Regions from separate parts of the Shewanella sp. 0m-6 genome, predicted to be linked through region 1. Evidence: predicted binding sites of a transcription regulator. Region 1 holds the regulator's gene; each other region holds the start of a gene.
The links. The regulator ArgR, encoded in region 1, controls arginine synthesis, uptake and breakdown. The targets are predictions, from matches to a motif close to ANTGAATANNTATTCANT.
Positions count from the first base shown of each region.

Region 1 (4,273 bases):
ACTTAAAAACTGTGGTGCATTGGAGTACACAGAGAAGCGCGCTATCGAGGAGTCTGACAAGGCCATTGCAGCACTGGCCATCATTCCAGAGTCCGATTATAAAGAAGCGCTCATCTCGCTTGCGAGAATAGCAACTCAACGCAGTAACTAAGATCGAAGTAACTAATTATTCTCTTTAAATTAGCACCTTGATGCCATTGAGAAACAAAAAAGGAGCCTAAGGCTCCTTTTTTATTATGACCCACAAGAGGTCAGTCATCGTTTATTTAACGAATTCGATACCCAGCACAATATCAGCCTTTAGTGTATCTAGCATAGCGTCACGAGCATTCGCTTCAAATGCGCTTACATCGCCATAAGCAAGGACTTGCTCAACACCGTTCTTACCAAGTACAACAGGTTGTGCAAAGAACTCAGTATGCTCACTGCCGCCATCAACATAGGCGCATTCAATCACATTTGCTTCACCTTGAAGACCACGAACAAGTGATAAGCCGAAACGACATGCAGCTTGCCCCATAGATAGGGTTGCGCTACCGCCACCCGCTTTAGCTTCAACAACTTCCGTACCCGCATTCTGGATACGTGTCGTTAATGCTGCAACTTCTGCATCGGTAAAGCTTACGCCTTCAATTTGTGACAGCAGCGGAAGAATCGTCACTCCACTGTGCCCACCGATAACATTAACTTTAACGTCTGCAACGTTTAAGCCTTTTGCTTCAGCAACGAACGTTTCTGAACGGATAACATCCAACGTTGTAACACCGAACAAACGGTTCTTGTCGTAAACACCCGCTTTTTTCAATACTTCAGCAGCAATGGCTACGGTTGTATTTACAGGGTTTGTAATGATACCGATTAATGCCGTAGGGCAAGTCGCGGCACATTTTTCAACTAGATTACGAACTATACCTGCATTGATGTTAAATAGATCTGAACGATCCATACCCGGCTTACGAGCAACACCCGCAGAGATAAGTACAACATCAGCACATTCTAGTGCAGCAGTAGGATCTTCACCAGCGAAACCTTTTACTTCTACCGCAGTAGGGATGTGGCTTAAGTCAACCGCAACGCCTGGCGTAACAGGGGCAATATCATAAAGCGACAATTTTGAACCCGCAGGTAATTGAGTTTTTAACAGTAGGGCAAGCGCCTGGCCAATACCACCAGCAGCACCAAGTACAGCAACTTTCATAATGATCTCCGTCAATTCTCAGATTTTTGTGATTTAGATCCACCTTTCCAAGGCCGCAACAGTACTGGATTCACAAAAAAAATTCAATTATCCCTTAGTCGTGTTGAATATAATCTAGAACGCTAATGTAAGATGGTAAATGAGTAAAGTGAGTGTACATCAGCGATACAGAGCTAAAACCATAATAAATTAGCATAACAAAATTTAGAATAATCATTCTAACTTAAGTTGAATCATTGAGTCTAACTGGGTTTATTAATGAATTTTTATTCAAAAAAACGAATACCAATTGACAAAAACGGCGAAAATATTCATGATGAAGCAGATTTTTTTGAATAAAGAATAATAATATATGCAAGCTAGTAAAAGCCCAGATGATTTAGTTAAGACGTTCAAATCTATTTTAAAAGAGGAGCGTTTTGGCTCTCAAAGTGAAATTGTTATCGCCCTTCAAGCAGAAGGCTTTAGCAATATAAACCAATCTAAAGTTTCTCGTATGCTAAGTAAGTTTGGCGCGGTTAGAACCCGTAACGCAAAGCAAGAGATGGTTTACTGCCTTCCAGCAGAGCTTGGCGTTCCTACTGCCGGAAGCCCGCTTAAAAACCTGGTACTGGATGTTGACCATAACCAAGCCATGATTGTTGTCAGAACTAGCCCTGGTGCAGCGCAATTAATCGCGCGTCTACTCGACTCAATAGGTAAGCCTGAGGGTATTTTGGGGACTATTGCTGGTGATGATACGATTTTCATCTGTCCATCTAGTATCCATAGCATTGAAGACACGCTAGAGACAGTTAAGTCACTGTTTAATTATGCTGATTAATTACGCCGACTAAACATAAAGCGACGATTTTTTTAAATGCTGTACCCTCAGGGCTACAGCATTTTTTGTTTGTTGCATAATCAGCCTCCATCACTCGACCGTTTACCTAGGCTCTGCACCGTAACCCAATCATTTAGCTTAATGCCCCCTGTATGAAACACTATGTTTTATACAATATATTGAATAGCAGCTTCTCTCTCGAGCAATAATCGTTATAATCCTCAATGACAGTACTGTTAGTCGAGGGCAAATAATGAATAAAAGTAAAATAATAAATATCAACGATATATGCTGGGAATCTTGGCAGCATGAAGATCAGTATGCCAGCGAGCAAAAGCACATTGGCGATACCGCCGGTGGAGAAAAAATTGGCGTGACCATGGAACGCTTAGCGCCAGGTAAGTCCTCAGCTGTTGCCCATTACCATACAAAAGAAGAAGAGCATATCTACGCGATGCATGGCGAAGCGACGCTATACATTGACGGCGAGCCTCACCCTTTTAGTCAGGGAGAATATATCTGCTTTAACGCTGACACGGGTGTGTCTCATAAACTCGTCAATCATAGTGAGCAAGAGTTTGTTTTTCTGGTCGTTGGTAACCGAGACATACATGACGTAGTTGTGTACCCAGAAAATAACAAGGTGCTAGTAAAATCTGTCAACGAAGTTTACGCTAAACGCCCCACCAATTATTGGGATAAAGACGAAGCTTAGCGCGAATAATTCACTTTGTTACGCCCAATAAAAAACGCACTTTACTGTGCGTTTTTTATGAGTCAGTAAAACCTTGCGAATTAGCCCGCTGTAATCATAAAGTCTAATGATGGCGCAAAGAATGACGAACCTGTTAATGCTTGAGTAAAATGCATTAAATGGTCATGGTTGCCTTCACTATCGCCATGCACCATGCTCTCTAGCATCTTTTCGAAATTAACTGAATTGCGGCAAGTAGAGATAAACATCAAGCCTTGCTCTTTAACTGAACCATAAGGCATGCTTTGCCTTAAGATCTCCATAGACTTACCTTCACTGTCTTTCAGGTTAACACGCTTAATGTGGCTCGTAAGCGGTTTATCAGCCGATGCATACTCGATATTGTCCGCTTTAGTACGCCCAATAACATCTTCTTGCTTCTTGACTGGCAGACGGTTCCACTTACTTAAGTTATGGGCAAACTTTTGTACATGAATATAACTTCCGCCTTTAAAACGGCTGTCTTCCTCGCCGATTAATGCAACTTCCTGACGACTACGTCCTTTAGGGTTCTCGGTGCCATCAACAAAGCCGCTCAAATCACGAGAGTCCATGAATCTAAAGCCACGCTCTTCATCAATGAGTTCAACTAAGCCTTCAAACATTTGATTAACTTCGTTAGCCACCAAGTGCAGAATATCAAAACGATCACAACGGATATGCACAAATAAATCATACTCGATAGCCGGTGCATCTCGATTACCTCGATTCATCGCAGGGAAAGGTTTTAGCTCTTCTGGTCGAGCATGGGGGTATAAGGTGTCCCAATAATTAGCACCAATGGCAACAAAACCATTAAAGGCACTATCAGAATATTGATCTGCTAATTCATAAATATACTGAGCCACATTCGCCACACAAGGGCGCATGTCAGACTCAACACTATCATTAGCATTAAACATTAAGTAGACACTGTGCAAGTTTCCTTCTGCACAAACTCCAAGCTGTTCACGAGGCATAACCTGACTATCCATTATTATAAGTAACCCTTAGCATAATTAATTTTCGGCAACATTATGGACAACTTTAGTGATTAATATCATTAACTGACGCACAATAACTAAAATCAATAGTCAATTCCTTGAACTAACTACAACTTAAGCAAGCAAGAAAATCTACTTTGCTCACATTATCTCACATGTAAATTAACTAAAACGCGTCTGTAAGCGGTGATGGCTTAACGATTAAGCGACTAGGACTGAGTGATTAAACTCTTTTAACTAGAACAAAACCAAACTATGGTTCTGACACGCTATAGCGACCCGCTGGCCAAGTACTAAGTCTCGCTGCGGACTGTGGATCTCTATGACAGTTTCATCGACCTGAACTTGATATTGGCAGATATTTCCTAAAAAGCGTCGCTCAATCACTTCGCCAACACCGTTAGCATCCGCTTTCAATAATAAGTGCTGAGGCCTTAGCAGCACTTCAGCCGTGGAACCGACTGGCAGCTTAAGTAAACTTTCACTCACGATTTCACCAATGCTAGTGGCAATGC
Region 1 covers NZ_JBRIMD010000007.1:64,083-68,355, reverse strand. Annotated here, with positions in the region: gene ispB (octaprenyl diphosphate synthase) at 1-151, shown strand, start outside; gene mdh (malate dehydrogenase) at 263-1,198, opposite strand; gene argR (transcriptional regulator ArgR) at 1,551-2,021, shown strand; gene ACVBJC_RS07455 (cupin domain-containing protein) at 2,275-2,736, shown strand; gene ACVBJC_RS07450 (Dyp-type peroxidase) at 2,817-3,749, opposite strand; gene ACVBJC_RS07445 (ABC transporter ATP-binding protein) at 3,996-4,273, opposite strand, start outside.

Region 2 (4,273 bases), on a different contig from region 1:
TGCTTTTCACGTAGCGGGTCAATAGGTGGGTTGGTTACCTGGGCAAACTTTTGGCGAAAATAGTCATAAAGGGTACGTGATTTTTTCGACAACACTGCCATCGGCGTGTCATCGCCCATAGAGCCTGTGGCTTCTTCACCTTTTTGAGCTAGCACCCAAATAACTTGCTCTAACTCTTCACGAGAATAGCCAAAGTGTTTTTGATATTGCAGCAGCTGGGCATCATCAAATTCACGTCTACCTTGATCGTTCGGTCCAAAATCTTCTGCAGGTTTAAGCACTTTACTATTTTTAGCCATCCACTCTTTGTATGGGTGGCGACGCTTTAAGTCGTTATCAATTTCAAACGATGAATAAAGTTGCCCATTAAGGGTGTCGAGTACTAACAACTCACCGGGTCCTACGCGACCTTTCTCGATCACTTCATCTGCAGCGTAATCCCAAATGCCGACTTCAGAGGCTAAGGTTAGTATACGGTCTTTAGTGATGACATAACGCGAAGGGCGCAAGCCATTTCGGTCAACGGCACAGGCCGCGTGACGGCCGTTAGTCATTACGATACCGGCAGGACCATCCCAAGGCTCCATATGCATCGAGTTAAAGTCATAGAAGGCCTTTAACTCTGCATCCATTTCAGGGTTACTTTGCCATGCTGGTGGGATCAATAGACGCATTGCGCGATATAAATCCATACCGCCAGCAAGTAGCATCTCTAACATGTTGTCCAGAGATGATGAATCAGAACCCGTTTCATTTACGAAAGGTGCTGCCTGCTGTAAATCAGGTAGTAATGGTGCGTGAAACTTATAAGCACGCGCTCTTGCCCATTGACGGTTACCGGTAATGGTGTTGATTTCGCCATTGTGAGCTAAATATCTAAATGGCTGAGCCAGCGGCCATTTAGGTGATGTATTGGTTGAAAAGCGCTGGTGGAATAAGCAGATTGCACTTTGGAGGCGGATATCTGCCAAGTCACTATAAAAAGCAGGCAGGTCGGCAGGCATCATCAGACCTTTATAGACGATGACCTGGCCTGAAAGACTCGCTACATAGAAGTCTTTATCGTGAGTAAGCTGTTGCTCTACACGCCGCCTTGCCATATATAAGCGTCGTTCTAAGTCTTTTTCTCGCCAGCCAATGGGGGCGTTAATCAATACTTGAACTATCTGTGGTTGACTCGCTTTACCAATTGGTCCAAGTACGTCGGCATTAACTGGCACATTTCGCCACCCTGCAACACTTAAGGTTTCCTTTTGGAGTTCTTGTTCAAGTAGCTGCTTGGTTTGCGAAGCTAAGATAGTATCTTGACTAAGGAAAAGCATGCCAACGGCGAAACGACGGCTTAAATGCCATTCATTTTCTTCGGCTATCGCTTTAAAGAAGTTAATTGGTAATTGCATTAATAGACCACAGCCGTCGCCAGTGCGGCCATCAGCAGCAATACCGCCACGATGCTTCATTCGGTCTAGGCCATGGATCGCGGTACGTACAATACGGTGGCTTGCTTCACCGTCCATCTGGGCTATTAACCCAAATCCACAATTGTCCCGCTCAAAACTTGGATGATATAAGCTCATTACTACACTCCCTAACCTCAACTGATACAACTCGGGAGATAAAGCAAAAAATCTCTATAGATATGCACCCGAATCAATCAAATTAACCTCAAGCGGGTTAAAGGTCAAACCAAATTATTGCATAAAAAGTAACTTGCAATTGATGTTTAATACACCTGTATTAATCGGTTTACCTTAACGTAAACTGCAGATCTTCACGTATAACGTTATGAATAAAAAGGATTTTGAAATTTACGGTTTTTTCTAGTCGCCTATTTGTAACTAAAGTGTTGATTGTATCTGTTTTCGGTAAAGTGATTTTTATTGCACATACAGTGAAATGATAACCACTCTTACTTGTGAGTATTTATGCATAAATAAACATGAGTGTAGTAAAGGTCAGTCGTTAGTAACGTAAAGAAATCATTAATAGTAAAGCGTGGTCTTTACGGTTATTTGAGCTAGCGCTAATTAATGAATTGTGGAACTGGTTAAAATAGCGCAAATTTTTTCGCAAGGTGATAGAGCAGTTGGGACTGGATAGTTACGTTAATACCTTCGGTGGTGTATGCAAACAAAAATATGGTGAGCGGATCCGTAAGCTGACTATTGATGCTAAGTTCACTTGTCCAAATCGTGACGGCACTTTGGGTAAGGGCGGTTGTACCTATTGTAATGTGGCTTCGTTTAGTCATGAACATAAAACAGAGCTTTCTATTCAAGAGCAACTTAATCAGGGGCGTGAGCGCTTATCATCTAAGTCATCGAAATATATTGCATATTTTCAAGCCTATACCAGTACTTATGATGAGTACCTAGTATTAAAGCAAAAGTACGATGAAGCGATACAAGATAGTGATATTGTTGGGCTCTGTGTCGGCACTCGGCCTGACTGCGTTCCTGATGACGTACTGGAGCTATTAGTTGGCTATCAAAATGATGGCGTTGATGTATGGCTAGAATTAGGCCTGCAATCGGCTAATGACAACACCCTAAAGAAAATTAACCGCGGACACGACTTCGCTGCCTATGAAGATACAGTTAAGCGCGCGCGTCATTTAGGCATTAAGGTATGTACTCATTTGATTTTGGGGCTGCCAGGTGAAAGCCATAAAGACTATCTTGAAACCTTAAATAAGGTGTTAGCCGTCGGCGTTGATGGCATTAAGCTGCACCCGCTGCATATTGTGGAAGGCAGCACCATGGCCAAAGCATGGCGTAACGACAAGATGAGTTTACTTGAGCTTGAAACCTATGCTTTTAGCGTGGGAGAACTGATACGCTGGACCCCCAAAGAGGTGATCTTCCATCGAGTTACCGCTTACGCCAAAAAACCTATGTTGTTAGCACCAGACTGGTGTGCCTATCGTTGGAATGGTCTTGTGGCAATTGTTGATGATCTGAAGGCAAAAGGCGGTCAAGGTACCTATTTGAAAAATAGCGTTTAAACTGTTAGGAGCTTTGTGCGAAAAACGTTCAAGTATCAGATTGGCAAGGTAGCCGCAAGGTTACTTTATTTAATGATAGGTTGGTAAAGTGTTAAAATCGGTGTAAATTTAACCTCGTGTGACAGTAGTTGTTGCACCGGTGATTTTAGCGGGTATTATGTGGTAAATTCGTATTTTTGTATACATGGCAATATTTTGAGAGGTGCCTAAATGGCAACGGCTGAATTAGAATCAATTCTGGATCTTAATACACTGGAGCAATACTGCAGTGCAATTGGTGCAGGTACGCTACTTAAAAGCGTCGTCTTGTTTGAACAACTGATGCCAGAGTACGTTGGCAACCTAGTCAGTGCACAAGAAGCTAACGATAAAGATACGCTTTGTAGCGAAGCGCATAAGTTCAAAGGCGCAGCGGGTTCAGTTGGCCTTAAACGTATTCAGCAATATGCCCAGCTATTACAACATGGCGAAGAAGCATCTTGGGAACAAGAGCACCAAGCATGGTTGAATGAAATTGTTGCATACGCTTCAAAAGACTTGCAGCAATTAAAAGAATACTTGGAGTCTAAGGCTTAAATTAACCTAGCTTCAATATTAATAGCGCAGTTTGGATTATCCACTGCGCTATTTTTTTATCTGTCGTTAAACAGTATCAAGAGATTATCTTGTACATTTTTGATTCAGTTCACAGTCTAACCGCTCTAAATCAGAGTTGGCTTAGCGTTTTATGGTAGAGTTAGATTGAACGATTAGATAAATAATGTCACTGGTAATCTATTTTATGAAACATCTACCAAGTTTAAAGAATCTGTTCTATCTGGTGAATCTACACCAAGAACAGAACTTCAACAGAGCCGCTAAAATATGCCATGTCAGCCAATCGACCTTGTCTAGCGGCATTCAAAACCTTGAAGAGCAGTTAGGTCACCAGCTTATTGAGCGTGACCATAAGTCATTTATCTTTACCGCGATAGGTGAAGAGGTGGTGATGCGCTCTCGTAAGCTGTTGACTGATGTTGATGATTTGGTCGAACTGGTTAAGCATCAAGGTGAGCCTATGACTGGTGAGATCCGCTTAGGTTGTATTCCTACTATTGCGCCTTTTTTGTTGAGTAATGTGGTTCAACATTGCAAGCAGGCTTACCCAGACTTAACGCTATTCTTAAAAGAAGACACAACCGATCGTCTGATCGACGCGTTAGGTAAAGGTGAGCTCGATCTGTTGTTGCTGGCTCTTCCGGTCGATACGAGTGGCTTTCATAGCATGAA
Region 2 covers NZ_JBRIMD010000008.1:50,584-54,856, forward strand. Annotated here, with positions in the region: gene gltB (glutamate synthase large subunit) at 1-1,577, opposite strand, end outside; gene ACVBJC_RS08280 (TIGR01212 family radical SAM protein) at 2,087-3,004, shown strand; gene ACVBJC_RS08285 (Hpt domain-containing protein) at 3,215-3,580, shown strand; gene oxyR (hydrogen peroxide-inducible genes transcriptional activator OxyR) at 3,786-4,273, shown strand, end outside.
Region 2: a site for ArgR is predicted at 1,694-1,711, ahead of gltB (glutamate synthase large subunit). Genes of this name have one in related genera too.

Region 3 (4,273 bases), on a different contig from region 1:
TGCGCTTCTTTTGGCAATAAACATACGTAAACCGCATTCTTAGGCATCATTTCTGCCATAAATGCTTTTTGGCTTAAGCCTGAAAGATAGTCGGCCTGCACAAAATCGATCCCTAAGAAGTGCTCTTGCAGCCAGCCATAAAAAGGTGAGTTACCATCTTCGTCACTCTCACCACGCATCTCTGCAATAACCGTTTCACCAAAGCGCTCAGCGTGCTGAGCAAGAAACAGAAAGCGACTTCTTGAAAGCATGCGGCCGTTATTATTTTTACGGTAGCTTCCACGTAGGAAAAGTGTACAAAGCTCGGCTGCGCCAGTGTAATCGTGGCAAAGGGTTAAGGTTTCGACCTCATTACGTACATCGATTTGCTCAGAGTGGTAAACCTCTGTCCCTAATCGATAATGGTAAAAAGCATCGACCATACCTACCGCAGCCTCAATACCACAAGTACCCACAACCTCACCGGTTTCAGTATCTTCTAGTACCATCAAGTAACCTTCATCGAAAGGTTTATCGATCTGCTTAGTAAATGATTCTTCTACTCGAGCAATTTTTCTGCGGAGTAGTGCTTCATTTACCGGTAGAGATGTGAATCCATGCCCTGACTCTTCAGCTATTTGATATAGCGCTTTAAAGTCAGTCGATCGGATTGGACGTATAACTAGCATCTAGGAGTCTCCTCGCTATCACTTGTCGTATCTGTCAGCCTTATCAATATTTGACAAGCACAGCTCAAGAAACGTTCAAGTTATCCTAAAGACAAAAAAGGAGCGTTATCATTGATAACACTCCGTATGCCTTTTAGGCTTCGACAACTTTAGCTACAGCACGTTCAAAACGCGCTAGACCTTCCGCAATATCGGCTTCTGGGATCACTAAAGAAGGCGTAAAGCGAACAACATTTGCACCAGCAACTAGGCTCATAACGCCTTCGTTAATAGCGGCAACTAAGAATTCTTTAGCGCGCCCTTGGTACTTATTGTTAACCACCGCACCAATCAATAGACCTTGGCCACGGATTTCAGAGAATACATCGTACTTGTCGTTAATCTTCTTCAAGCCATCGCGTAATAGTTGTTCACGGTGTTTTACGCCGTTCAGTACTTCTGGAGTATTAACCACATCCATCACTGCATTGCCCACTGCACAAGCTAGCGGGTTACCGCCATAGGTAGAACCGTGAGTACCAATCTTAAGGTGATCAGCGATCTCTTTAGTCGTTAGCATGGCTGCAATTGGGAAACCACCACCAAGCGCTTTTGCTGTTGTCAGCACATCAGGTACTACATCGCCACGCATATAAGCATATAACTCACCTAGACGACCCACACCTGTTTGAACTTCGTCAAAAACTAACAATGCATTATGCTTATCACAAAGTGCACGAACCGCTTTTAAAAATTCAGGATCAGCATCAATAATGCCGCCTTCACCCTGCAATGGCTCCATCATTACTGCACACGTTTTATCTGAAAATACCGCTTCTAATGCTTCAATATCATTAAATGGTACATGAGTAATGCTCTGTGGCTTAGGACCAAAACCGTCCGAGTAAGCCGCTTGACCACCAACACTCACAGTGAAGAAAGTACGACCGTGGAAGGCTTTATCAAATGCGATAATTTGGTCTTTTTCAGCGCCAAACTTATCCATTGCATAACGACGAACGAGCTTAAGTGCAGCTTCGTTTGCTTCAGCGCCCGAGTTAGCAAAATAAACACGATCGGCGAATGTTGCTTCAACTAGCTTAGTCGCCAGCTCTAGTGCAGGCTCGTTAGTCATTACGTTAGATAGATGCCAAAGCTTCTCGCTTTGAGTCTTTAGCGCGCCAACCAAAGCTGGATGACAATGACCTAAACAGTTAACCGCAATACCACCAGCAAAGTCGATGTACTCTTTACCTTCTTGATCCCAAACTCGGCTACCTTCGCCACGAACTGGAATAACCGCTGAAGGCGCATAGTTAGGCACCATAACTTCATCAAATTGGGCACGTGTAAGATTCATAGTTACGCTCATTCCTTCTCATCCTTTGTCATTATCGACCTTATTAGCTGGTCGTATTCCGCTCAATGTCTTTATCTTTTGTTGGTGACATGGCGATTGTTTGTTTAGCTAGAAGGACATTATTAGCGAAAATGTGATCAAAATACCAGTTTTTAACAATCATCAAGAGGAGGAAGAGCGTAAACACTGCATAAAGATTTGAGTTTTAGAATTAACAAAGCAGATATAGCGGGGCTTTAAGCATAAATAGTCATAAAAAAGTTATCTAGCACCTAATTCCATTAGTTATTCACAGTTAATGAATAACTAATGGCCGCATTCAGTTCTAATTAGTTAAGATTTATATAGATAATCACTGATAAAACACCCGTTTAAATCGATAAATTACAGGCCTTACAAGTCAACCAATATTGTATACCATTTATAGCGACTCAAACCGGGTCATGTTGCGTCTGCTCAATATTGCATAAAGTGCACATAAAAGGCTCAAAAAGCTAAATAACAAGCATTGCCACTAGTTTAAAATTCAACCAGACCTGCTGTAACAATAATCGATTTCAAACAAGTTTTTTACACAAAGTGGAAAGGTTAATCTATTAACTCGGCTAAAAGCGAATAGAAAGCGAACCTCAAAACAGGTTTATTCACTCGATTTAATTAAGGCATGGCACAATGGCCAGCTTAAAACAGGGTAAGCTTACGGAAGTTTTGCGCGTCCAAACGGATCTGTTCTTGCTGCGAGAGCTGGTAATAATCAAACATTAATCGGCATTCTGCAGCGCTAATATTGTCTACTTCTTTTAGTAGATAGACTTTGGCGTAGCAATTAGCGCGTTCTATTAACGCCGAGTCTTCATCAAGTTCTGCGTATTTAAGGCTTGTATCGATCGACTTAAAGGTTTTGGTCAAGCGGCTCTCATCAAACTTAAGTAAGCTAAGGAGTTGCCAATTAAGCGTCCGACCATGACTTAAGACTTGCTGGTACACATCACTTGCAGGAAACTCTGTTGCCATCACCGCATCATAGAGCTCTTTATCTCGGCTTGCGCTCGCCTCTCTAAGCCACGTCCCCCACATGTCATCAAATGTCTTTGCACATTGATTAATCACACAAGTGGCACCCAGTTGGCTCATTAAGCTACAACTATAAATAAAGGCTGGGGCTTTTTGGTGTATGGCAGCTAAAGCTTGGGCAGCAATAGCGGCTACGATACTGTAACGCCAAAATTTTCGAGTCAACCACAGCATCTGCGGTTGCCCTGTAGGCATTAAATTTCTAAGGCAAAAATAAGGTACTAATGCCTGGAGGTTTTCAATCCCAATATAGTTAAGCACCAACTTAACATCGGTTACCTGCACATCAGAAGACTTAGGCCTACGGTGCCTAAAGGTGGAACTGTTAACCATATTCACTAAGTCACGCTCAAGCCAAGGTAGAGCGGTGACCAATGGTCGAATACGCGCTAAGTCAACCTGATCTGAATAGAGCAACTCTAGCAAGATGATCTGTTTATCATCTAGCTTTGACTGCTTAAGTACCTGCTCCGGTGACGAGAGTTGATGCTCAATGCTGTTATTCACACTGCTTAGCAATTGCGTAGAGACAGCCTCAAAGATGGCCTTGGCTTGATTCTGCTTAGCTAACCTTTCACGGATGGCCTCACGTTCAATCTCTAGTTTATTGGCATCATCTTCTAGATCGGCATTAGGCTCATCGTCCATGCTAATAGACTTACCCCGACCGACGATCAACTGCTTTAGTAGTCGATGTTCTATCTCTATGATTTGTGCAGGCTTAACCCCACCTGCGACCGAAATTGCCACTGATAAACATGCTCCCTATAACTATTGCTACCAGTCTACCCATTAAACATAAGTTTTGCTAAAGCTGACGGATAAAAAATACAGAACCCACCTTCTGGACGAATTAATCAAAGCAAAAAGGCTCCCTATGGGAGCCTTTAGCTTAAGCACTAAATTCAAAGCTATTTTTTAAGTTCTTGCTCAAATAGCTTGTGGATACGGCGGTATTCATCCAACCAACTCGATGGCTGACGGAAGCCATGTGGCTCCACCGGATAAATCGCCGTTTCAAACATCGGCTTTTCAAGCTCAATCAAACGCTGCACTAGACGCACGCTATCTTGAAAAAACACGTTGTCATCCAATACGCCACTCATAATAAGCAATGGTTTTTGTAATCCCTGTGCATGTTCAATTGGCGAGCTACGCTCATAAGCGATAGGATCGACATCTGGCGTATTTA
Region 3 covers NZ_JBRIMD010000036.1:19,130-23,402, reverse strand. Annotated here, with positions in the region: gene astA (arginine N-succinyltransferase) at 1-668, opposite strand, end outside; gene ACVBJC_RS18670 (aspartate aminotransferase family protein) at 802-2,019, opposite strand; gene ACVBJC_RS18665 (HDOD domain-containing protein) at 2,689-3,831, opposite strand; gene ACVBJC_RS18660 (prolyl oligopeptidase family serine peptidase) at 3,993-4,273, opposite strand, start outside.
Region 3: a site for ArgR is predicted at 2,245-2,262, ahead of ACVBJC_RS18670 (aspartate aminotransferase family protein). Genes of this name have one in related genera too.